Regions from separate parts of the Paraburkholderia sp. EG287B genome, predicted to be linked through region 2. Evidence: riboswitches for the same ligand, from Rfam matches in the RefSeq annotation. Region 2 holds a riboswitch; each other region holds the start of a gene.
The links. A riboswitch is a leader RNA that binds a small molecule or an ion and turns the genes downstream of it on or off. The one in region 2 is predicted to bind cobalamin.
Positions count from the first base shown of each region.

Region 1: linked by a shared signal. The riboswitch ahead of AB4Y40_RS24215 (TonB-dependent receptor) and the one ahead of cobG (precorrin-3B synthase) in region 2 are both predicted to bind cobalamin.
Region 3: linked by a shared signal. The riboswitch ahead of AB4Y40_RS03710 (CbtB-domain containing protein) and the one ahead of cobG (precorrin-3B synthase) in region 2 are both predicted to bind cobalamin.

Region 1 covers NZ_JBFRCG010000013.1:83,385-91,329, reverse strand. The annotation lists gene AB4Y40_RS24250 (hypothetical protein) at 1-139, opposite strand, end outside; gene AB4Y40_RS24245 (YncE family protein) at 303-1,778, opposite strand; partial or broken gene AB4Y40_RS24240 (DUF305 domain-containing protein) at 1,850-2,206, opposite strand; gene AB4Y40_RS24235 (MFS transporter) at 2,524-4,107, shown strand; gene AB4Y40_RS24230 (hypothetical protein) at 4,267-4,452, shown strand; partial or broken gene AB4Y40_RS24225 (autotransporter-associated beta strand repeat-containing protein) at 4,425-4,982, shown strand; gene AB4Y40_RS24220 (porin) at 5,043-6,137, opposite strand; cobalamin riboswitch at 6,384-6,518, opposite strand; cobalamin riboswitch at 6,609-6,791, shown strand; gene AB4Y40_RS24215 (TonB-dependent receptor) at 6,896-7,945, shown strand, end outside.
Region 2 covers NZ_JBFRCG010000012.1:122,175-130,119, forward strand. The annotation lists gene AB4Y40_RS22715 (flagellar brake protein) at 1-202, opposite strand, end outside; gene AB4Y40_RS22720 (diguanylate cyclase) at 469-1,986, shown strand; gene cobJ (precorrin-3B C(17)-methyltransferase) at 1,994-3,703, opposite strand; gene AB4Y40_RS22730 (precorrin-2 C(20)-methyltransferase) at 3,691-4,422, opposite strand; gene AB4Y40_RS22735 (precorrin-8X methylmutase) at 4,423-5,049, opposite strand; gene cobG (precorrin-3B synthase) at 5,042-6,427, opposite strand; cobalamin riboswitch at 6,514-6,690, opposite strand; gene cbiE (precorrin-6y C5,15-methyltransferase (decarboxylating) subunit CbiE) at 6,785-7,945, shown strand, end outside.
Region 3 covers NZ_JBFRCG010000002.1:210,062-218,006, reverse strand. The annotation lists gene AB4Y40_RS03720 (AbrB/MazE/SpoVT family DNA-binding domain-containing protein) at 1-299, opposite strand, end outside; gene AB4Y40_RS03715 (histidine phosphatase family protein) at 428-1,057, opposite strand; cobalamin riboswitch at 1,102-1,247, shown strand; gene AB4Y40_RS03710 (CbtB-domain containing protein) at 1,287-1,505, shown strand; gene AB4Y40_RS03705 (CbtA family protein) at 1,519-2,271, shown strand; gene AB4Y40_RS03700 (ABC transporter permease) at 2,589-3,278, shown strand; gene AB4Y40_RS03695 (ABC transporter permease) at 3,292-4,005, shown strand; gene AB4Y40_RS03690 (ABC transporter ATP-binding protein) at 4,037-4,825, shown strand; gene AB4Y40_RS03685 (GlxA family transcriptional regulator) at 4,859-5,953, shown strand; gene AB4Y40_RS03680 (aspartate aminotransferase family protein) at 6,183-7,400, shown strand; gene aruF (arginine/ornithine succinyltransferase subunit alpha) at 7,443-7,945, shown strand, end outside.

The DNA of each region.
Region 1 (7,945 bases), on a different contig from region 2:
TCGAAAGCTCGCTCGGTTCGAAACCAGGTGAGGCGGTGGGCGCCGCGCGATCGCCGGCGGCATTGGCCGTGCCATGCACCAGAAGGATCAGGAGCAGGACGGTAAGCTGGCTGTTAGCCAGATTGCGGGAAGCGCTCATTGCGTCACCTCGCTTTCGGGTACCGATCACCGTCAGTTAGCGTCCCGCAGAAGCAGGCGTCAAGCGTGGGGCGCTTCCGTACGTGGGCAAACAAACAGTGTCGCCCGCGAGCCGTAAGTCCTTACTAAGGAATTCGAAATGAAGAAGACGATTCCTGGGATCTTCACAAGGCCTGCACCTGCACTGCCGGTCCGGGCGCGCCGCCCACGCTCGGCGCGATCACGAGATATCGTCGGTGATCGGACACGCCCGGCGTGCCGGGCACGACGACCTGTCGAATCTGCCCCAGCGTGTTGACGATCGCGGAGCCGGCCGGGTTGGCCTTGAAGCTCGCGAGGACGTCGATGCGGCCACTGCCGTCGGCGTGGTCCGAAAGTCCGAGGAAATACGGCTGGCCCGCCTGCAATCCCGTCACCGCAGCCTGCAGCACCTGCAGCAATCCCTGATCGAACAACGCCACCGAAGTGGGCGCAGCGCCACGATCGGCCGCGGCGTCACCCACCGGAACCAGCATGACGTGCGTGGCCTCGCCCGCCGCGCCGAGCGGCTGCGTGTTGGCCGTACCGTCGCCTTCCGGCACGGCGTCCGGCACGTACGCCACGGCTTGCGGCGCCTGGCCGACCGGCACCGTGGCGACGACCTGGTTGGTCAGCGTGTCGATTGCCGTCAGCGCATCGCCGTTTTCGAGGCCCACGTAGACACGCGTGCCGTCGCCCGACGGCCAGATGCCGTGCGGCAGGCTGCCAACCGCAATGGTCGCCACCTGCGAGAAGTCGTCGGTACGGAACACCTTGATCTGGTTCAGGCCGCCCACCGTCACGTACGCAAACATGCCGTGGGCGTTCTGCACGATGTTCACATGATTGGTGATCGGCCCCGTATCGAGCGTTTTCAGCAGCGCAAACGGCGGGCGGGCGTCGAACACCTGCGTCTTGCCCACATCCTTCAACGTGAACCAGACCTGCCGGCCATCCGGCGTCGCCGCGATGTTCGGGCAGAACGGGCTCGCCTGTGTGACGCGGGCCACGACCTTGTGATCGGCTACCGAAACGACATCGGTTTCCGGGTTGAACGACGAGCAGATATACCCGTACTTTCCATCGGGCGAGAAGATCTGCATGCCCGGCCCGGCTGGCACGACAATGCGCGTCTTCTCTTCGAAGGTCTTGCCGTCGAGCACATCGACGTAATTCTCACCGCGCACGGTCACCCACACCTCCTTGCCGTCGGGTGTGAAGAAGGCCTCGTGCGGGGAGCGGCCCACATAGGTCACGTGCTTGACCGCATTGGTTTGCGTATCGATGAAGCTCACCGAGTTCGAGCCGATGGAGACAATGGCCAGCATGCGGTGATCGGGAGAAAAGCCCATCCCGTGCACGAGCAACTGACCGTGATAGAGCGGGCTGAAGTTGGCCGGAGTCGGTTCACCGAGGCGGATGACACCGACCAGACGATTGGCCGCGGGGTCGATGATCGACACGGTGTTCGAAAACTGATCAGACGAATAAACGCGGTCCCGATGGCTCACCGGAATATCGGCGGCCGCGAGCGAACCGGGGACCTGCCCCGCCTCGGCGAGCGTGGCGGCGGCAAGCGCGACGGCGGTCAGGGCCGCGCCAAGCATGGCGTTGGTTTTCATGACGTTGTCTCCTGCGTTTTGATGCGAGTGGGTCAGTGCGACATCGGCGCCGGCGCCGGGTTCGCGTCATGCACCGCGAGGCGCATGGCAACGATCTCCTGCTGTTGCTCGACCACGATCGCCTGGGCGATCCGGCGTAACTGTTCGTTGTGTCCATGCCGCAGTTCCGCCATGGCCATATCGATGGCACCCTGGTGATGGGGAATCATTGTTGCGACGAAATCGCGGTCGATGTCGCCCGTGGGCCTGGCCGCCATCCCCGCCATCATCTTCGTCATGGCGGCGTCGTTTTCAGAGAGAAACGAGCCTTCTTCACTATCGCGAGACGATCCCGCGTCACCCGACGACGCGGCGCATAGACCGGCCAGGGAAAGCACGGCCGCACCGCTCACCGTTGCCCGCAAAACGAGTCGAATTGCAGCGTTCATGACGTCCCCTCCGTATCGGTCGAATCCCGTTCGACGAGAAGGCAAACAACGGACTCGCCGATTTACTCCATGCCTGGCGAAATTGAAGTGCGGATCGACGAACCGCGAAACGTTGGCAAACGCTTCCCGACTCACGAGCCTCGCGCGGGCCGGGTGGAATAACTTCCTTGATAGCGCGTTCGCCCCGTGACATTCGCGTAAGCGGGCGTACCATCATTGCACAGCGCATGAAGGTCGCACGCGCGGGCCCGACCGATTGATCTTTTGCCGGGCACCGCATAGCAGATTAGCCGCGTCGCCGCGGTGAGGAGCGCTACATGGCCACGAGCATTGGGCTTCACGATCAAGCGCGGCAGCTGTTGCCGTTTCGCGAGTCGGTATTGGCGATGCTCGGCGTCGCGTCGGTTTCGATGCTGATCGCGCTCGACCAGACCATCGTCGGCACCGCATTGCCCCGCATCGTCGCGGAGCTCAAGGGCTTCGAGCTTTATGCATGGGTCGCGACGGCCTACATGCTTGCGTCGGTCATCACGATTCCGATCTTCGGGCGTCTGGGCGATCTGTTCGGCCGTAAACCCTTCATGCTCGCAGCGATCCTCCTCTTCACCCTCGCCTCGGTACTCTGCGGGATCGCGACCAACATGCTGTTTCTCGTGCTCGCGCGCGGCCTGCAGGGCATCGGCGGCGGCATCATGATGGGGACGGTATTCGCGACCGTCGCCGACCTGTTCCCCGATCCGCGGCTGCGCCTGCGCTGGCTGGTGTTCGTCTCCTCAGCGTTTGGCCTGGCGAACGTGGTCGGGCCAACGCTCGGGGGCATGCTGACACAGCACGGCAGCTGGCGCCTCGTCTTCTTCGTCAACGTGCCGGTGGGCGTGGTAGCGCTCTTCTTCGTGAATGCTTTCCTGCCGCATCTGCACCATGCCCGCGAAGGCGCGCGGCTGCGTCTCGACTGGCTCGGCGCGTGCGTCGTCGCCGTCACGTTCGGCGCGCTGCAGCTCGCCATCGAGCTTTTGCCGAGGCAGGGCTGGACGACTTCGACGATCGTGCTCGCGGTGATCGTGCTGGTGTGTTCGCTGACGCTTTTCTTCTGGGAAAAACGCATGGGCTATCCGATCATCCCCGTGGACATGCTGCTCGACCGCAAGCTCGGTCCGCTCTTCGCGATGTCGGTGCTGGGCGGGTTTGCGTTGTTCTCGCTCGTGTTCTATGTGCCGCTGCTGTTCCAGGGCGGCTATGCGATGTCGCCGCGCGCCTCGGGCATGCTGATCACGCCGCTGCTGCTCGGCACGACGGTCGGCAGTTTCGTGAACAATCGCGTGGTCACGCGCATCCGGCGCGCCAACGCGATCCTCTACGTCGGCTTCGCGTTGTCCGCTTTCGCGAGCCTCGCGGTGGTCGTGCTGCGAGGCAACGAGCCGCATCTCGTGTGGATGGCGTGCATGGGCGCGAGCGGCCTGGGGCTGGGCCTCGTGGGCACGAGCCTCACGGTCTGCTCGCAGCAGATCGTCTCGCGCGACCATCTCGGCGCCGCCACGGCGATGCTGCAATCGCTGCGCACGTTCGGCGGCATGCTGGGCACGGCGATGACCGGCGCACTGCTCGGACATGTTTACACCATGGGCGTGAATCGCTCGCTCGACTCGTATCAGGCGACGCAGTGGTTCAAGTCGTTTGCGAGTCCCGAACTGCTCGTGGACCGCGCCGACCAGGCCGCGCTGATCAGCCGTCTCGTGAGCGCCGGCCATGCCGGCGATGCGATGATGAATTCGGCGCGCAGCGCGCTCGTGGACTCGATCCACATGGGCCTCATCGTCGCCGCCGTGGCTGCGCTGGCCGGCCTGTGTCTCGCGTGGTTCGTGCCGCCCGTGCAGGTCGGTTATCTCGAGGCGCAGCCGTAAATGAACGACGCAAAATATTTCACCGGTACTTCATTTCCACTACCGTTTAACATCTGCGTAATAAATTAGTAATTAGGGAGTAATCGACGGTAAGCATAATTCGCCGCCGTCAGTCACAAATAATCACACAGCATCAATCACGACGACGGAGCCCTCAGCATGCCCGCTTCACGCCATCGAATTGCACTGCCGGTCTACCTGGCAGTGCTCACCAGCGTTGCCGCGCTGACCGCCTGCGGAGGCGGCAATAGCGATCCCGCCACCACTGCCGCCATTCCCGCGCCGCCTGCCGACCTCGGCTCCGTGGACAACGCACCGGTTATGGCGCGTTCAGCGGCAACGTGATCGTGGCCATGGACGCGACCCAGGGTGGCTTCAACGCCGCCGACACCTGGCGCAACGACATCGCCGGCTCGGGCAAGCTCACGCTGCAGGGCAGCGGCACACTCACGCTCGCGGGGAACAACAGCTACACGGGCGGCTCGCAGGTGAGCGGCGGCGTGCTCGCGGCGGCGTCGACCACGGCCTTCGGCAACGGCGACGTGTACGTTGGGTCCGGCGGCGGCGTGGCCGTGGCGACGAGCGCACCGTTGACGGTGGCGGGCAAGTACACGCAGCTCAACGGCACGACGCTCGAACTCGACATCGACGGCAACGGCGGCGGACGCCTGCGCGTGGGCGTCCAGCTCACGGTGGCGGGCGGCACGCTGCATGTGAAGTTCGTGAACGGCTATACGCCGAAAGCGGGCGACTCGATCGACGTGATCGACGGCAGCGGCGCATCGGTGAAATTCGCAACGGTCACGGTGGATGGTTTCAAGGCCACGCCCGTTTATTCTTCGACCGGCGTTTCGGTGAAGCTCTCGGCTTCGTGATGTAGTCACTCAGCAAAGCGGCCCCGAATCGCGATGGTTCGGGGCCGTTTTGCGTGTGAATCAGAAGCGATGCCGGATGCCCGCCGCCACGAGCACCTGGTTGCGGCCGGCCGACGGGTCGCAGGTGTTGATCATCGCAAACGCACCGGACGACGCGCGCTGATAGACCGCCTCCGTATACACGTCCGTGCGTTTCGACAGCTGATAGTCGGCCTGCAGCGCACCTTGATGCCAATGTGCGGAGGTCGCGCCCGTATAGGCATACATGCCCGCCAGCGAGAACGCGGGCGTCACCTGCCACAGCGCATTCACTTCGTAGTTGCTGAAGGCGATCGACGGCAGCGGCACGCCGCCATCGGCCTCGCTCACACTCGTATGAATGGAACGTGACCAGGCCGCGCCGAGCGTCACGTCGCCGAGCGCGTAGCTCATGCCCGCGCCAATGGTGTCTTCGCGCTGCACCGCGACCTCGGTCGGCACGAGGCCCGCACCCGGCAGCACCGACGTGTCGTACGCACCCACCGAAGAGGCACCGCGTCCGTCGATGTGCATCCAAGCCACGCCGGCGCTGAACGGGCCGCCCTCGTAATGCGCGCCGAAGCCGTAGGCGCGGTTTTGCGCGAAGCGCCCCGCCGCGTTCGAAAACGCGTACATCGCGCCGGCGCTGAAACCGCCGTATGTGGCGCTCGCGAACTTCACCGCATTCGAGGCGAGCCAGGAATTGTTGGCGTTGTCGTTGTCGAACGGATGGCCGAATGCCGTGCCGCCCGCGCCGCCCGTCAGCGTGAACGGGGCGAAGTAGTCGTGCATCGTGTCGTACTGGCGGCCCAGCGTGATCGTGCCAAATCGTTCGGATTGCAGACCAACGTAGAACGGATGGTCGTTGAAGGCTTCGCCGGAGGTGACCGAGAAACCGCGCTCGAGGCGAAAGATCGCGGCGTTGCCGCCGCCGAGATCCTCGCTGCCCTGCAGGCCCCAAAAACTGCCGTCGATCAGGCCCGAGCCTGCGCGATACTGGCTGCGGCCCGCAACGTCGCTGACATAGTCGACGCTAGCGTCGATCTCACCGTACAACGTGACCTGCTGCGCCGAGGCGCCAGCGCCTGTGAATGCCAACGCCGCCCCGCCGAGGGCGGCCAGAATGTGCTTGTTCATGAGTCTTCTTGTTTGTGCTTGTAAAGAATGCATGGACGAGCGCCGTCAGCCCTCGCTTGGTGCGGCGAGGTGCCCCGACGTCGTCGTTAATCCGTCAATATCCAGCGTGCTTTTGAACAGCGAACGCCTGGTGGCCCGTGAGCGGTCTACGCCGCATCAGGGCCGGTGGTGGTGGCCGGATTGGCCCGCTTTTCCAAGGTGGGAGGGTGTGCATTGACGGCTCCTTGGGTTACGCGCCCGGGAATGAGTCGTGAAATAAACGTAGCGAGGTCTGACTTCTGGCTCGATTGACAGCCAGTCACAGTGGCGCGACCGCGCCGGATTCTCACCGGCTTCCCTGCTGCGTTTCGCTCGTGCAGCGCCTACGCGCGAAAAACAGCTGCAAGGATAGCGTAAGTTGCGGGAGCGGCCAAACCGGGTGTTTTCGCCACACGACACACGTCAAAGGTTGACGCGGCGAATGCGCGGCCATTACCCTTGCGCGCTGATGGTTCCCGGCGACGGGATCAAAAGGGAACGCAGTGCAAGACTGCGGCTGCCCCCGCAACTGTTAGCGGCGAGTCCATGCCAGAGCGTGCCACTGGGAAACCGGGAAGGCCGGCAACGGACGTCGACCCGCGAGCCAGGAGACCTGCCATCAGCCGAGTCCAGCAGCCGCAGCGGGCGGGGATCCCCAATGCGCAAAAGCACCGCCCACGCGGCGATCGCCCGTTGCACGGACAGCCCGTTTTTCAGGAGCTGTTTCCAGCCACCGCATCATGAAGTTTCGCCAATTCGTATTGACTTCCGCCGCGCTCGCCTGTGCGTGGCAAACCGCGCATGCCGCCGACGCATCGCCGACCCAGACACAGCAGCAAGCCGGCGACGGCACCACGCTGCCCAATATCCTCGTCGTGGGCGACGCGCAGCATCTGCCGCAATCGTTCGACCAGCGCTACGCGAGCACCCAGGTGCTCACGCGCGAGGACCTCGACCGCGTCTCCCCCGCCGACCCCAGCATCGCGCAGGCGCTCGCCACGCTGCCCGGCGTCACCGTCTCGCAGACCGGCGGGCCGGGGTCGTACACGGGGGTGAGCATCCGCGGGTCGTCGGCCGACCAGGTGGCCGTGTTCATCGACGGCATACGCATAGGCTCCGTCACCACGGGCACGGCCGAATGGGCCGATCTGGCGACCGCCTCGTTCGACCGCGTCGAAGTGATCTCGGGCCCCGCAGCCTCCTCGTTCGGCGCGGATGCCGTGGGCGGCGTCGTGCAGCTCTTCACGCGTCATGCGTCGAACCAGCCGAACCAGACCACCGTCTCGTTCGGCGGCGGCTCGAACAAGACCTTCGACACGCAGGTGCGCACCTCGGGCACGATCGGCTCGACCGGGCCGCTTTCCGCACTGAGCGGCCTCACCTACTCGCTGGGCCTGCACGACTACAACACGGCGGGCATCGACGCGACCCAGCCCTGGGCCTACGGCCACGAAGACGGCCGCAACCCGTACCACGCGCAGAACCTGGACGCGCGCCTTGGCTACGCGCACGACAACTGGTCGATCTCGACCTTCGCGCTCTACCACCGCTCCGATCTCTCGTTCGACAACGCGGGGGGCAACGACCGCCAGCGCGACAACCAGCTCACGACCGGCCTCGCGTTCCACCTCGACATCACGCCGACCACGCAGTTCGACCAGTCGGTGGGCTACGCGACGGACCGTCAGTTCCTCTATTCGAACGACCCGACGATCCCGACCGACGAGATCGACTCGACGCGCTTTTCCACCTCCACGTCGATCACGCATCAGGAAAGAGGCCACACGCTC
Region 2 (7,945 bases):
GCTGGAACAGAAAGTCGCGTTCCGCTTCGCCCATCAGCACCGAGCCGGCGTCGAGCAGCAGGGCGCCGTCGCGATCGACGACGGGCCAGGCGAGCGGCTCGCCGACCGGCAGGGCTTGCGGCGTGAGCGGGGCGGCTTCGGTTACAGCATCGGTTGCGGCGTCGATGGCTTCGGCTTGAGCTTCGGTGGTCGGGTTGGTCATCGGCGCAGGCTGGGCAGTAAGCGGTTCGCGTCGCGAATTCACTTCGCGGGTTCATCTGGTTTACGGCGCCGCGGCAGGGAAATTGAGTACGTGCCGCGATTCGAAGGCGGTTTCGCGAGCCGCAGTATGATGCCCCTGAATGCAATCTGTAATTGGCCGGCACGCGGTACGAACGGTATCAACCCAATGAGCGGAGCAAGAGGAAACGCCTCATGAAGCTCTGGACACGATGTTTGCGAATCCTCCGCCAATGGAATCGGGCGCTCATGCAGTGGGTGGGAAGCCATCCGTTCATTGTCGGCACGATGGGCTCGCTGGTCGGCGCGGCCATCGTCGCCATCGTGCTGTTGGGGCTGATGCAGCAGCGCACCCAGGCCATCGTCAGCACGCAGCACAATTCGGGCGCGCTCGTTGCGCTGATGTCGAACGACCTCGAGGCCAATTTCAGCATCTGCGACCTGTTGCTGCTCGACGCCGCCGAGAGCGCGCGCGACCCGCGCACGCAAAGCCTGCCGCCCGACCTCCGCCGCAAGCTGCTGTTCGGCCGCGTGGCGACCGGCGCGTATCTCGACGACGCGTTCTATGCCGACGCGAGCGGCCATATCGTCGAATCGCGCGACGGCCGCGCGTATCCCGGCGTCAATCTCGCAGACCGGGACTATTTCACGGCGCAGCACGAGCGCTCGGTCGGCATGTATATTTCGGACCCGATTCGCTCGCGCACGCGCGAAGGCCAATATTCGATCGCGCTGTCGCGCCGCGTGAACGAGTACGACGGCTCGTTTGGCGGCGTCGTGCTGCTCACGATGCGTCTTGCGTATTTTCAGCAACTGTTCGACCGGCTCGACATCGACCCGAAGGGCAGCGCGTTCATCCTGCTCAGCGACGGGACCTTGCTCGCGCACCATCCCTATTCGGACTACGAAGTGGGTGCGCAGATCGGCGAGCTCGACTACATCCAGCCGATGCTGAAAAACAGTGCCGGCTCGTTCATCGCCGTGGGCGAGGCGGACGAGGTCGAACGCATTTATACGTACAAGCGCGTTCCGCACACGTCGCTCGTCGCGGTGGTCGCGCCTTCCGTGGACGGCGCACTCGACGCATGGCGCCACCGCCTGCGGATCTATGCGCCGATGGCGTTGATCTTCGGCGCGCTGATCGCGGCTTCGTCGTGGCTACTCGCATTTTCGATGCGCACGCGGCTCGCCACGCAAAAGGAATTCGAACGTCTCGCGGTCACCGACGCGCTCACGGGCCTCTTCAACCGGCGCGCACTCGACTTGCGCATCGAATCCGAATGGCAGCATGCGAGACGCGCGGGCGAGCCGCTCTCGGTGCTCTTCATCGACATCGACAAGTTCAAGCTCTTCAACGACTTCTACGGGCATGCCGAGGGCGATAAAGTGCTCGCCGCGGTGGCCCGTGCGATACGCGAGGCCTGCCGCCGCGCGACGGACATGGTGGCGCGCTACGGCGGCGAGGAGTTCGCCGCGGTGCTGCCGGCCACGCCGATCGACGGCGCCGTGAAAATCGCGGAAGCGGTGCGCCAGCAGGTGGCGGCGCTGGGCATCGCGCACGAGCATAGCGAATACGGCACGCTGACCGTGAGCATTGGCTGCGCCACCTGCGTGCCGCACAAGAGCGATGGCGCGCAGGCGCTGCTGCGCGCCGCCGACGCGGAGCTTTACGCCGCGAAGCAGGCGGGGCGCAATCAGGTGAAAGCGCGCGAGTTCGAGGGCGCGCCACCCGACCCGCGCGACTCGCTGCCCACCCTGAAGGCGTAAGTTTCTTTTAGGTATCCTCGCGATACCAGCGCGGCGTGTAAATCCACTCGCTGCCGTCGCCGCGAGCGAACCCGCGCGTGGCCGACGACCCGACGATCACCATCGTGCGCATATCGACGTCCGCCGAACGCAGTTCGCCGAGGGTCGTCGCGCGCAGCGTCTCGCCGGGGCGGCCCACGTCGCGGCCCAGCACCACGCGCGTGTGCGGCGCGCGCACGCTGCGCACGATCTCCAGCGCGCGCTCGAGCTGCCAGGGCCGCGCGCGCGAGATGGGGTTGTAGAACGCCATCACGAGATCGGCCTGCGCCGCATGCAGCAGGCGCTTTTCGATCACCGTCCACGGCTTCAGGTTGTCGGAAAGCGACAGCATGCAGAAGTCGTGGCCGAGCGGCGCGCCGACTTGCGCCGCCGTGGCGAGCGCTGCGGAAACGCCTGGTACGATCGCCAGCTCGACGGCATGCCAGCCGGCGTCACCCGAGCCTTCGAGCGCTTCGAGCACGGCGGCCGCCATGGCGAACACACCGGGGTCGCCCGACGAGACCACGGCCACGCGCCGGCCCTCGCTCGCCATCTCGAACGCGTGGCGGGCGCGCTGCAGTTCCTCGCGGTTGTCGGTCGAGTGGCGCTGCTGGTCCGCGCGAAACGGGCCCGCCATCTCCACATAGGTGGCATAGCCGACGATATCGGTGGCGCTGTCGAGCGCGGCGCGCGCGGCGGGCGTGAGCAGGTCGGGGCGTCCGGGGCCGAGGCCCAGCACCGTGAGCTTGCCGCGCGCGCGGCCCAGCGTGAGCGGGTCGAGCGGCGCGGCCGCGCAGGCGAGGGCGACGCCGTTATCGTTCGGCGCGTAGCGCTCGACATTTGCCGCGAAGTCGAGGGCGGCGAGCGTGGCTTGCGCCGTGTTCTCCGCGCTATCGACGAAGCGCAGCGGCACGCCGAGTTCCGCTGCGGCCTGCGCGAGCGATGCATCGCGCGTGTGCGCAGCAGGGGCGACCAGTGCCGCGAGCGCGAGCGGCGCGAGGCCGTGCGCATCGAGTGCGCGACGCACATCTTCAGCAAGCGCTGCGCGTGGCGCGCCCACGGCCGCGACGATGCTGCGCGGATGAATCACGAGATCGTCGGGACTGCCGTCCCAGGCGTTCGCGCTCACGCGGATGGCATGGCGTGCCGCGACGTCGCGCGGCAGATCGACGTTTTCCAGCCACGGTGCCTGGCCGTCCACGCGTGTCGTAGCGCCCGCAAGCAGATCGGAGACGAAGCGCTTGCCTTGCGCGAGACTCGCGAGCGCGTAGCCCGCGGGCGGATTGAGCAGGCAGGTGCCGAAGCGCAATTCGCCGCTCGTGGTGATGGCGGGCGCAACCGCGAGCGCCGCGCCAATTTCGCGCGCCATGACGTTCACGCCGGTGAGTCCACCGAGCAGCGGCACGACGGCGCTGCCGTCCTCGGCGAGCGCGAGCACCGGCGGCTCCGCGCCCTTGTTGGCGAGGAGCGGTGCGAGGCAGCGGATCACGATGCCCGCCGCGCACAGCGCGACGATGGGCAGGCCGCGCGTATAGCATTCGCGCAAATGCGCGCCAAGCTCGCTGAACGCGACATCGCCTGCCACGCGGCCCTGCAGTGCATGGACCTGCGCGCCGGGGTAGAGCGCCTGCACGCGCCGCGCCGTGGCGAGCGCGCCGGGCCCGAGAATGACGATCGCGGGCGGCGTCACGACTGCCATTTCACCCCCGGTACGACGAGCAGCGAGAAGTAGGGCGAAGCCATCGGATCGACGTCGTCGAGCGGGACGATGCGCTGGTTCGCCATGGTTGCGCGCTCGACATACCGCGCGCGATGCGCGAGGCCCAGTTCGCCCAGCACGCGGCGCACCTTGTCGAAGTTGCGGCCCAGTTTCATGATGACGGCGGCGTCCGCGTCGGCCAGGCGCCGGCGCAATTCGTCCTCGGGCAGCACGCCCGAGAGTACGGCGAGGCTCTGGTTGCGGTAGACGAGCGGCACGCCCAGCACCGCCGCGCCGCCCAGCATCGAGCACACGCCCGGCACGACTTCGGCCTCGTAGTGCGCGGCGAGCCGGTCGTGCAGATACATGTACGAGCCGTAGAAGAACGGATCGCCTTCGCAGATCACGGCCACGTCGCGTCCGGCGTCGAGATGGCGCGCAAGCATTTGCGCCGCGCCGTCGTAGAAGTCGGCGATGATCGCTTCGTACGAGAGCGGCGGTTCGAGCGCTTCGGTCGTTACGGGGTACACGAGCGGCAGGCGTTCCTGCTCCGCTTCGAGATGGGCCTCGACGATGCCGAACGCATTGCCTTTCTTGCCCTTCGCGACGAAATACGCGACCACGGGCGCGGCCTTGAGCAGGCGCAGCGCCTTGAGCGTGAGCAGTTCGGGGTCGCCGGGGCCGACGCCAATGCCGTGCAGACGTCCTTTGCGGATCATTTATTCGGTCTCCGAAGCGAGTGCGTTGACGGCGGCGGCGGCCATCGCGCTGCCGCCGCGGCGGCCGTGCACGACGACGAAGGGCACGCCGTGACTTTCGGCTGCGAGCTGCGCCTTGGACTCGGCCGCGCCGACGAAGCCGACGGGAAAGCCGAGGATGAGCGCGGGGCGTGGGGCGCCGGCGGCAATCATGTCGAGCAGATAAAAGAGCGCGGTGGGCGCATTGCCGATCGCAACGACGCTGCCTGCCAGATGCGGCCGCCACAGTTCGAGCGCGGCTGCCGAGCGCGTGTTGCCGATCTCGCGCGCGAGATCCGGGACGGCGGGGTCGTCGAGTGTGCAGATGACGGCGTTGTCCGCGGGCAAGCGCGCGCGCGTCACGCCATAAGCGACCATTTTCGCGTCGCAGAGAATCGGCGCGCCGCCCGCTAGCGCGTTGCGGCCCGCCGTGCCCGCGCCCGCGGAAAACGCGAGGTCGGCGACCACGTCGACCATGCCGCATGCATGAATCACGCGCACGGCGAGTTTTTCGAGGTCGGCGGGAATGCGCGAGAGGTCGGCTTCGGCGCGGATCGTCGCGAACGACTCGCGATAGATCGCCTGGCCGTCGCGAATGTAATCAGACATCTTGGGTACTCCGGGGCCGCTGCGCGAGTGCCAGCGCGGCGGCTTCGATCGTCAGGCTGCGCGCGACGAGCCGGCCGAAGCCGCTTTGCGTATCGTCGCGCTGGTACAGGTCGTAGTGGTCGGGGGCGCTGGCGAGCAACGTGAACGGCGCGCAATGCGCGGCCGCGCAGGAGCGCTCGCAGCCGCTCAGGTGGGCTTCGGCGCCGGGCGGCAGCAGGGCGGCGAGGCGCTGGGCGTCGGCTTTCGTGTCCGCGCGGCTTTTTGCGCATCCCGTCGAGCCGGTGCACGCGATCAGGCGCGCGAGCGGGTCGGCGCGCGAGACGATGAGACCGAGCGCGTGCAGGCGTTCGAGCGCGGCGGGCATGGCGTGCGCGGGCACGTTCGGCAGCAGCACGCCTTGCCAGGGCGTCACGCGCAGCGTCGCATCGCCCGAGTCTTCCGCGAGCGCGGCGAGTGCGCGCAGCGTTGGCGCGTCGATACGGCCGAGCACGGGCTGCGCGCCCACGTAGCCGCTGCCGTCGGCGTGCAGCGCGTGCGCGCCGAGGCGCAAGCCGGCGGGGCTCGGCGCGCGGCGCCACGCGTGCAGCGCGGCATCGACACGCATCAGCGTGCATTCGCCATGCTGTTGCGCGCGCTGCAGCAGCGCATCGAGCGAATGAGTGGCGAGGACGTCGCGCATGCGGGTGGCGTCCGCGTCCGCGAGATCGAGGAACGCATGCAACAGCGCGCGCATCGATGCGCAAACGTCTTCGGCCGCGAGCGTGCCGACTGGCTGCGCCGTGGGGCAACCTGCGAGCCCCAGCGCGAAGCGCACCGTTGCGCCATAAGGCAGCGCGGCGAGCCAGATGTCGTGCGGATGCTCGAGCATCGCCACACGCTCGCCGCCGTCCAGTTGCAGCGCGAACTTGGGCGAGAGCGCGGCGAAGCGTGGCTCGCGCTGCATCATGTCGATGAGCGCGGCGGCGAGTTCCGTCGTGTCGCACAACGCGTCAGGGTCGAGGCCCGCGAGCGGGCTCAGCATCACGTTGCGCAATTCGTCGGCGGCGCACGCGCGCTCGACCGGGCTCGCGGCGTCGATGCCGGCGGGGCCGAGGCCCGCGCCGATCAGCGCAGCGCTCAACGCCGCTTCCTCGCCCGCGCGCACGCCGCGAATCTGCACGTTCGCTCGATTGGTCAGTTCGAGCACGCCGCTCGCGTGCGTCGACGCTGCGTCGGCGAGGGCGCACGCACGCGCGGCGCTCAGCACGCCGCCGGGCAGACGGATGCGGCACAGGCCGCCGTCGCGCGCCGCGACCACGCGCACGAGCCCCGGGCACGCCGAGGGGCGGAGCACGGCCAATGCGGCAGCGGGCGAGACGGGCTTCGTTGCGTGTTTCAAGGCATTACCGGGTAAGCATCACGCTGGAGCGGCGCGCTGCAGGCGGGCAGCGGCAGCGATATCGGTACACCCCGCCCGATATGGGTTCGCGCGAACAGTCGGCCGGCAGGTCTCCTGGCTCACAGGTCGTCGACCGCATCGGCCTTCCCGGTAATACCAGTGGCTCAGGTGGATGCGGTCTCGCTGCTCACAGTCGCGGGGGCGGCCACAGCTTGCTGTGTTCCCTTTTATGCCTTAACGGCGCCGTCGGACACGGTATTATGCCCGTTTTCACGCGCGTTCCGCCCCACAATCGGGCTGCGGGCCCGTGGCGGCGTAGAGAAACAGGCAACAAAACAGGCAACGGCGGGAGAACGCATGCAGGGCAAGCAGGCATGGCTGACGGTGGTGGGCATCGGCGACGACGGCTACGCGGGGCTCGGGCGCGACGCGCGGCGCGCGCTGTTCGACGCGGCCATCGTGACGGGCGGCGAACGCCATCTCGCGATGCTGCCCCCACGCGTGCGTGCGCGGCGCGAGGCGTGGCCCCAGCCGTTCAGCGTGGAGGCGCTGCTCGCATACCGCGAGTCGAATGCGTCCGTATGCGTGCTCGCGAGCGGCGACCCCATGCTGTTCGGCGTGGGCGCGACGCTCGCGCGCCGCGTGCCGCCCGGTGAAATGCGCGTGCTGCCCGCGCCGTCGTCGCTCTCGCTCGCGGCGGCGCGCATGGGGTGGGCGTTGCAGGATACGGCGATGGTCTCGCTCGTCGGCCGTCCGCTCGATGTGCTGCGCCGCCATCTCTACGCGCGCTCGCGCGTGCTCGCGTTGAGCGCGGACGGGCGCACGCCCGCGGCGCTCGCCGCGCTGCTCGCCGAAGCGGGCTTCGGCGCCACGCGTTTTGCGGTGTTCGAGCATCTCGGGGGCCCGCTCGAACGCCGCATCGAAGGCCGCGCCGACGCGTGGCACGTCGAACAAGCCGCGGCGCTCAATCTGGTCGCGTTCGAATGCGAAAGCGATAGTGCGCAGACGCCCGCGCGCGGTTGGACGCTCACGCCCGGTCTTCCCGACGACGCCTTTCGCCACGACGGTCAGATCACGAAGCGCGACGTGCGCGCGCTCACGCTCGCGCGTCTCGCGCCGACGCCCGGCGCGCTGCTGTGGGACGTGGGCGCGGGCAGCGGCTCGATCGGCATCGAGTGGATGCGCTCGCACGCCGCCTGCCGCGCGATCGCGATCGAGGCGCACGCCGAGCGTCAACGCTTCATCGAGCACAATCGGGCGGCGTTGGGCGTGCCGGCTTTGCAACTCGTCGCGGGCCGCGCGCCCGACGCGCTCGCAGGACTCGCCGCGCCCGACGCGGTCTTCATCGGCGGCGGCGTGACCGTACCCGGCGTGCTGGACGCATGCTGGGCGGCGCTCGCGAGCGGCGGGCGGCTCGTCGCGAACGCGGTGACGTTGCAGAGCGAAGCGGCACTCGTGGCATGGCGCGCACAGCACGGCGGCACGCTCACGCGCATCGGCATCGGCGAGGCGCAGCCG
Region 3 (7,945 bases), on a different contig from region 2:
GTGCCTTGCGGCTGGCCGAAGTCGACGAGCGGGTGCGGCTCGAGCTTCCTCTCGCGCAACTGCTGCAAATAGCGCTCGCGCGAGAAGCGCCGGATCGCCGTATGCGGGCGAACCGTGAGCGACCCATCTTCGACTTCCACCTCGACTTCCTGTCCCTCTGCCAACGCCAGCTTGCTGGCAAGGCTGGCCGGAATGCGCACCGCAAGGCTGTTTCCCCAACGCTTCAGGGTTTGTATCGCCATTTCGTCCTCGTACTGAATCAGCCGCCTGGCCAATAACGTGTTGAGCTTGATGTCCATACCTGATCGCGGTGTATCTACGTGGTTGATACAGTCCCGATGCTAGGCCTCGGATAGGTGTGTGTCAACGCGTTGATACGTGTAGTTTCGCGGCGCATGGACGCAGATCAAGGAATGCCGTCCCTGTCTCAGTCCATCGCTGCGAGCCATACCCAGCCGTGCTCCGAGCGGCGCAGCGCCGTCACGGCAAGCGGCGCGATTTCGATCGAGCGAAAACCCGACGACGGCGCGCCCAGCGCGTGAAGAATCGCCGCCCGGATCACGCTCGAGTGCGTGAAGGCGATCAGGGTGTGTCCCGATTCGGGCAGCGCATCGAGCCAGGCGCCGACGCGCGCGCGGACATCGTCGAACGAGTCGCCGCCGTCTGGCGGCCTGAAGCCTGGATCGCGCGTCCATGCCGCAAGGGCTTCGGGCGCTTCCCGCGCGAGATCCGTCAGGCGCCGGCCTTGCCACGCGCCGAAGGCGGCTTCGGCGAGCGCGTCAGCTGGCGTTGCCCCCGCGAAGCCTGCCGCGCGTGCGCTCGCGCGCGCGATCGCTGCGGGACTCGTGAGCGCGCACGGCGCCTCGCCATGGCGATGACCGCCGGCCAGCCGCACGTGCCAGCGCTCGCGCCAGGCGGCGAGCGCCTCGAGTGCGCGCGCGTCGAGCGCTGCTTCGGCGTCACCGCCCGCTACAGGCACGTCAGGCTCGTGCGGGAACGTGCCCGAGCGCAGCGCGGCATTGGCCGCATGGCTCACCAGCCAGACTGTCGTCGACATGCTTCTCCTTTTGCTTCGCCACTCTGTGGCTGACATTCGAGCCGCGGCCAGCCGCCGCAGCGCGTAGAATACAGGCTCCACGACACGCGGAAGCCGGTGCAAGTCCGGCGCGGTCGCGCCACTGTAACTGGTTGCCGTCGAAAACATCGAAGCAACGGAAGTCAGACCTGCGCGTCGTGAACCACTCTTTCAACGACTAGCGGGGCGCGTAACCCCAGGAGAAGTCAGCATGTCCGAAACCACATTCCCCTTGCAGCACGCACCGGCCGCGCCGGCGCCCATTCCGCTGCGGGAGATCCTGCCCTGGGCGATCTTCGGCGGCCTCATGCTGCTGCTGGCCCTGTACTTCGTGGGCGCCGAGCAGGGCGCCACCGCGATCTTCCCGGGCATGTACGTCCACGAGTTCGTTCACGACGGCCGCCATCTGCTCGGCTTCCCCTGCCACTGACCGGGAGCTGAACATGGTTGGCAAGTTGCTGGTACGCGGCATGCTCGCAGGCATCGCCGCGGGACTCCTCACGTTCGGCTTCGCGAAGATCGCGGGCGAGCCCCAGGTCGATCAGGCGATTTCCTTCGAGGAGAAAGCGGACGCCGCGAAGGGCGAAGCGCCCGAGCCCGAAATCGTCAGCCGCGAGACCCAGGCGAGCTTCGGTCTCTTCACGGGCGTGATGGTCTATGGCGCGTCGATCGGCGGGCTCTTTGCGCTCGTCTTCGCGTATGCGAATGGCCGCGCGGGGCGTCTTTCGCCGCGCGCGCTCTCGGCCTGGCTCGCGCTCGCGGCGTTCGTCGCGATCTACATGGTGCCGAACATCAAGTATCCGTCGAATCCGCCCTCGGTCGGCGACCCGGAGACGATCGGCTATCGAACCGGGCTCTTCTTCCTGATGATCGCGATCTCGATCGCCGTGTCGGTGTTATCGCTCAAGGTGCGCGCCGCGTTCGTGCCGCGTCTGGGCGTCTGGAACGCTTCGATCGTGGCGCTCGTGCTGTTCGTCGTCGTGATCGGCGCGGTCCAGCTCGCGCTGCCGACGATCAACGAGGTGCCCGCCGCGTTCCCGGCCGTGCTGCTGTGGAAGTTCCGCACGGTGTCGATCGGCATGCAGCTCATTCTCTGGACCACGATCGGCCTGCTGTTCGGCGCGCTCGCCGAACAGCTGCTCGGCGCGAACGCCCGTGCGGGCAGCGCACGCGGCACGCAAACGCGCGCCGCGTAAGCTCCGCCGGGTCGCGGCGCGCACGCCGCGCGCCTATCGAAAAAGCGACCCCAAACTTGCGTAAATGCCCCGCGCGCCTCGCGTGCCGGGGCATTTTTTTCCGCCTTTCAAAAGCATCGCGCCCGCGGCTGTGCGGGCCTGATCCGCACGCGCCGACGCGTCGCGCGGCAATGCTGCACTGCAATATCCGCGCCGCGCTAGTTTGAGCAATCCATTTTGCACTGAGACGATCCGCGCCAGTTCATCGGTTTCGGCGGCGCCCACGTGCCGCGCGAGGCCGCCCGAAACGACAAAACAACTTTGTTCCGGAGACGCGCGTGATCCTTTACGGCTTTGGCCCGGTGCTGCTCGCCGGCACGATCCAGACCATCGAACTTTCGCTCCTCTCGCTCGGCGTGGCTGTCCTGCTCGGCCTGGCGGGCGCGGCGGCCAAGCTCTCGTTCAACCGGCCGCTCGCGGCCGTGGCGACCGCCTACACGACGCTGATCCGCTCGGTGCCCGACCTCGTGCTGATGCTGCTGCTCTTCTACAGCATCCAGATCGGCGTGAACGAGGCCACCGACGCGCTCGGCATGGCGCAGATCGATATCGATCCGTTCGTGGCCGGCGTCGTCACGCTCGGCTTCATTTATGGCGCGTACTTCACCGAAACCTTTCGCGGCGCGTTTCTCGCGGTGCCGCGCGGCCAGCTCGAAGCGGGCCACGCCTACGGCATGAGCGGGGCGCGCGTGTTCGCCCGCATCCTCTTTCCGCAGATGATGCGGTTCGCGCTGCCCGGCATCGGCAACAACTGGCAGGTGCTCGTCAAGGCGACGGCGCTCGTCTCGATCATCGGTCTCGCCGATGTCGTGAAGGCCGCCCAGGACGCGGGCCGCAGCACCTTCAACCTGTTCTTCTTCCTCGTGATCGCGGCGCTCATCTATCTCGCGATCACCACGCTCTCGAACTTCGCGCTCGTCTGGCTCGAACGCCGCTATTCGGTGGGCGTGCGTCACGCGCAACTGTGAGGAAAAGGCCGTCATGAACGAAATCATCCAGCAATTCGGCCGCGCGTTCCTTTACTGGGACGGCGAGCATGTCTCGGGCCTCGCGATGACGCTGTGGCTGCTCGTGATCTCCGTCGCCTTCGGCTTCGTGTGCGCGGTGCCGCTCGCCGTGGCGCGCGTCTCGAGCCGCCGCTGGCTCTCGCTGCCGGTGCGTTTCTACACCTACGTGTTTCGCGGCACGCCGCTCTACGTGCAGTTGCTGCTCATCTACACGGGCGTGTACAGTCTCGCGTTCATCCGTTCGGAGCCGCTGCTCGACGCGTTCTTCCGCAGCGGCCTGAACTGCGCGGTGCTCGCGTTCGCGCTCAACACCTGTGCGTACACGACGGAGATTTTCGCGGGCGCGATCCGCGCGACCTCGCACGGCGAAGTGGAAGCGGCGCGCGCCTACGGCATGAGCCCGTTCACGATGTACTGGCGCGTGATCCTGCCTTCGGCGCTGCGCCGCGCACTGCCGCTGTACAGTAACGAAGTGATCCTGATGCTGCACGCGACCACGGTGGCCTTCACCGCGACGGTGCCCGACATTCTCAAGGTCGCGCGCGACGCCAACTCGGCCACCTACCGCTCGTTCGAGTCGTTCGGCCTCGCGGCGCTGATCTACTGTGCGGTATCGTTCGTGCTGGTGGCCGCGTTCCGCCGCGCCGAAAAACGCTGGCTCGGCCATCTCGCCGTGCGCACCCGCTGATTCACTGGAACACCGGAAACTGGAGACCATCTTGGCTCAGACGCAATCCTCAGATAGCAAGCTCGTCGCGCGCGACATCCACAAGCGCTACGGCGACAACGAGGTGCTCAAGGGCGTCTCGCTCGACGCGAAGAAGGGCGACGTGATCAGCATCATCGGCGCGAGCGGTTCGGGCAAGAGCACCTTCCTGCGCTGCATCAATTTCCTCGAGAAGCCGAACGCCGGCGAGATCGTCGTGGACGGCGAGGCCGTGCGCACCAAGGCGGGCCGCAACGGCGACCTGGATGTGGCCGACCACAAGCAGTTGCAGCGCATCCGCACCAAGCTCGCGATGGTGTTCCAGCACTTCAATCTCTGGTCGCACATGAACGTGCTCGAGAACGTGATGGAAGCGCCTATCCACGTGCTCGGCGTGCCGCGCAAGGAAGCCGAGGACCGCGCGCGGCAGTATCTGGAGAAAGTGGGCCTCGCGCCCCGCGTGGAGAAGCAATATCCGTCGCATCTTTCGGGCGGCCAGCAGCAGCGCGTGGCGATTGCGCGCGCGCTCGCGATGCATCCCGACGTGATGCTGTTCGACGAACCGACTTCGGCGCTCGACCCCGAACTCGTGGGCGAAGTGCTCAAGGTGATGCAAAAGCTGGCCGAAGAGGGCCGCACGATGATCGTCGTCACCCACGAAATGGGCTTTGCGCGCAACGTCTCGAATCATGTGATGTTCCTGCACCAGGGGCGCACGGAGGAAGAGGGCTCGCCCGCCGATGTGCTCGGCGCGCCGAAGAGCGATCGCTTGCGTCAGTTCCTCTCCGGCAGTCTCAAGTAAGCGGCGCGTTCAGTCTCGCGCCGCGTCTTGCCGATGGTCCGTTCCGCCGCTCTTCCTTCCGCTTCAGTTCCGGCCGCCGCGCCCGGGGGCCAGGTGCCGCTCGCGCGCGCCAGCCGCACGACCCAGGTGGCGATCGTCGCGCTGCCGCCCGTTTCGATGTCGGGCGTGGGCCCGATCGTCGACGCGCTCAATCTCGCCAACGAGATCGACGGCCGCGCGCTGTACCGCTGGCAGATGTGCTCGTGGAACGGCCGCCCCGTGCCGCTCGCGGGTGGCGCGCAGTGGCCCGCCGACTGCGCGTTCGGCGACGCCGTTTCAGCCGACTGGCTGATCGTCGTGACCGAGCGCTACCAGCAGTTCGCCGACTACCGGCTCTTTCTCGCGAGCCTCGCGCGTGTGGGGCAGCGCACGCCACTCGTCACGGGCATTCACCACGGCATCTGGTGGCTCGCGATGGCGGGGCAGTTGCAGGGCTACCGCGTGGCCGCAAACTGGGAAACCTTCCAGCAGTTCGCCGAGCAGTTCGAGCGCACCATCGTCACGCAGCACATCTATGAAATCGACCGCGACCGCGCGACCTGCTCGGGCGGCCAGGCCACACTCGACTTCATGCTCGCGATGATCGGCCGCGACCATGGCCCGGAACTCGCCGAGCGCATTGCCGACGCGCTGGGCGCCAGCACGCTGCGCAGCGGCGACGAGCGCCAGCGCATTCCATTCGTGACCGCGCCCGGCGAGCGGCACCCGCGCCTGAACGACGCGCTCAAGCTGATGGAGGCGAATATCGAGGACCCGCTCACGACCGACGAGATCGCGAATCTCGTGGGCGTGTCGCGGCGGCAGCTCGAGCGGCTGTTTCGCCAGTACCTCGGCGCGATGCCGTCGAAGTATTACCTGGGCCTGCGCCTTGCCAAGGCGCGCTCGCAATTGCAGCGCACCAGCAAGTCGGTGGTGCAGATCAGTCTCGCGTGCGGGTTTTCGTCGGCGGCGCATTTTTCGAATGCGTACCGCGAGCGCTTCGGCGTGACGCCGCGCGAGGACCGCCGCAACTGGATCGAGCGCCAGCACGGCGGGGCCGCCGCCGAACCGCGCGCGGGCGCGCTCGTCGAGCCGCCGGAAGTGCAGTGAAGCTGGCCGCGGCGCAGCAAGCGCCCGGACCTTGCAGGTTCCGTACGAAAAAACGCGTCGCGCCTGCGCAAGACGTTTGCGCGCAGCTTGCCTACACTGCACAGGTGTCGACGGGCTTGGCGCTGGAGCGCTTAGTCCCGTCCCATGCAACGCCACCTGAGCGAAAGGGCACGGCCCCAACGCACACCGACCCCGAATTCGACACGCACTGAGTAAAAGAGGAATCGCCATGAACGACCAGACTGTGAGCCGCAAGACCTTCGACGAAGTGATGGTGCCGTGTTTCTCGCCCGCGCCGTTCGTGCCGGATCGCGGTGTCGGCTCGCGCGTGTGGGACACCGAGGGCCGCGATTACATCGACTTCGCCTGCGGCATCGCCGTGACGTCGTTGGGCCATGCGCATCCGGAGCTGCTGCGCGTGCTGCAGGAGCAGGGCAGCAAGCTCTGGCACATCGGCAACGGCTACACCAACGAGCCGGTGCTGCGCCTCGCGCGCCAGCTCGAAGCGCTCACGTTCGCCGATCGCGCGTTCTTCGCGAACTCGGGTGCGGAGGCCAATGAGGCGGCGCTCAAGCTTGCGCGCCGCGTGGCGTTCGATCGGCACGGCGCCGACAAGTTCGAGATCGTCTCGTTCACGCAGTCGTTCCACGGCCGCACCTTCTTCACCGTGAGCGTGGGCGGCCAGCCCAAGTATTCGGAGGGCTTTGGCCCCGTGCCGGGCGGCATCACGCATCTGCCGTACAACGACATCGAAGCGGCGAAGCGCGCCATCGGCGCGCAGACCTGCGCCGTGATCGTCGAGCCGGTGCAGGGCGAGGGCGGGGTTATTCCCGCCGATCCCGCGTTCCTGCGCGCGCTGCGCGAAGCGTGCGACGCGCACGGCGCGCTGCTGATTTTCGACGAAGTGCAAACGGGCGTGGGCCGCACGGGCCACTTCTACGCCTACGAAGATACGGGCGTCACGCCCGACATCCTCACGACCGCCAAGGCGCTCGGCAACGGCTTCCCGATCGGCGCGATGCTCACGACCGAAGCGATTGCCGCGCACTTCAAGGTGGGCGTGCATGGCACGACCTATGGCGGCAATCCGCTGGGCGCCGCTCTGGCGGGCAAGGTGGTCGAGCTCGTGAGCGATCCGGCGCTGCTGGCTGGCGTGCGTGCGCGCGGCGAAGCGATTCGCGGCAAGCTCGCGAAGCTCAACGAGCGCTTCGACATGTTCAAGGAAGTGCGCGGCAAGGGGCTGTTGATCGGCGCCGAACTGAACGCGCGCTTTGCGGGCCGCGCCAAGGACTTCAACGGGGCGGCCGCGAATCGCGGCGTGATGATGCTGATTGCCGGGCCGGATGTGCTGCGCTTCGCGCCCTCGCTCATCATTCCCGAAGCGGACCTCGACGAAGGCTTTGCGCGCTTCGAGCAGGCCTGCGCAGACGTGATCGGCGCACGCTAAATCGCAACCCAGCCGCAACCCAGCGCACACACAGGATCGACGATGCTATTCGTTCGCCCCGCCAGGCTTTCCGATCTCGACGCGATCGCCCACATGGCGCGCACCGCGCAGCCGGTGCTGCATTCGCTGCCGCACGACCGCGCGGCGCTGGAAGCGCGCATCGCGCTTTCCGAAGATTCGTTTCGCGCGGACGTGGACTTCCCCGGTGAGGAGTTCTATCTGTTCGTGCTCGAAGATTCCGCCACGGGGCGGCTCGTCGGCACCTCGAGCATCGTGGCGGCGGCCGGCTACGCCGAGCCGTTCTACGCGTTTCGCAACGACGCGCTGATTCACGCGTCGCGCGAGCTGCACGTGAACCGCAAGATTCACGCGCTGACGATGTCGCACGAACTCACGGGCAAGAGCCGCCTCGCAGGCTTCTACATCGAGCCGTCGCTGCGCGGCGACGCGGCCGCGCATCTCATGTCGCGCGCACGCATGATGTACGTCGCGATGAACCGCCGGCGCTTCACGCCTGAAGTGTTCACGCTGCTGCTCGGCGTGAC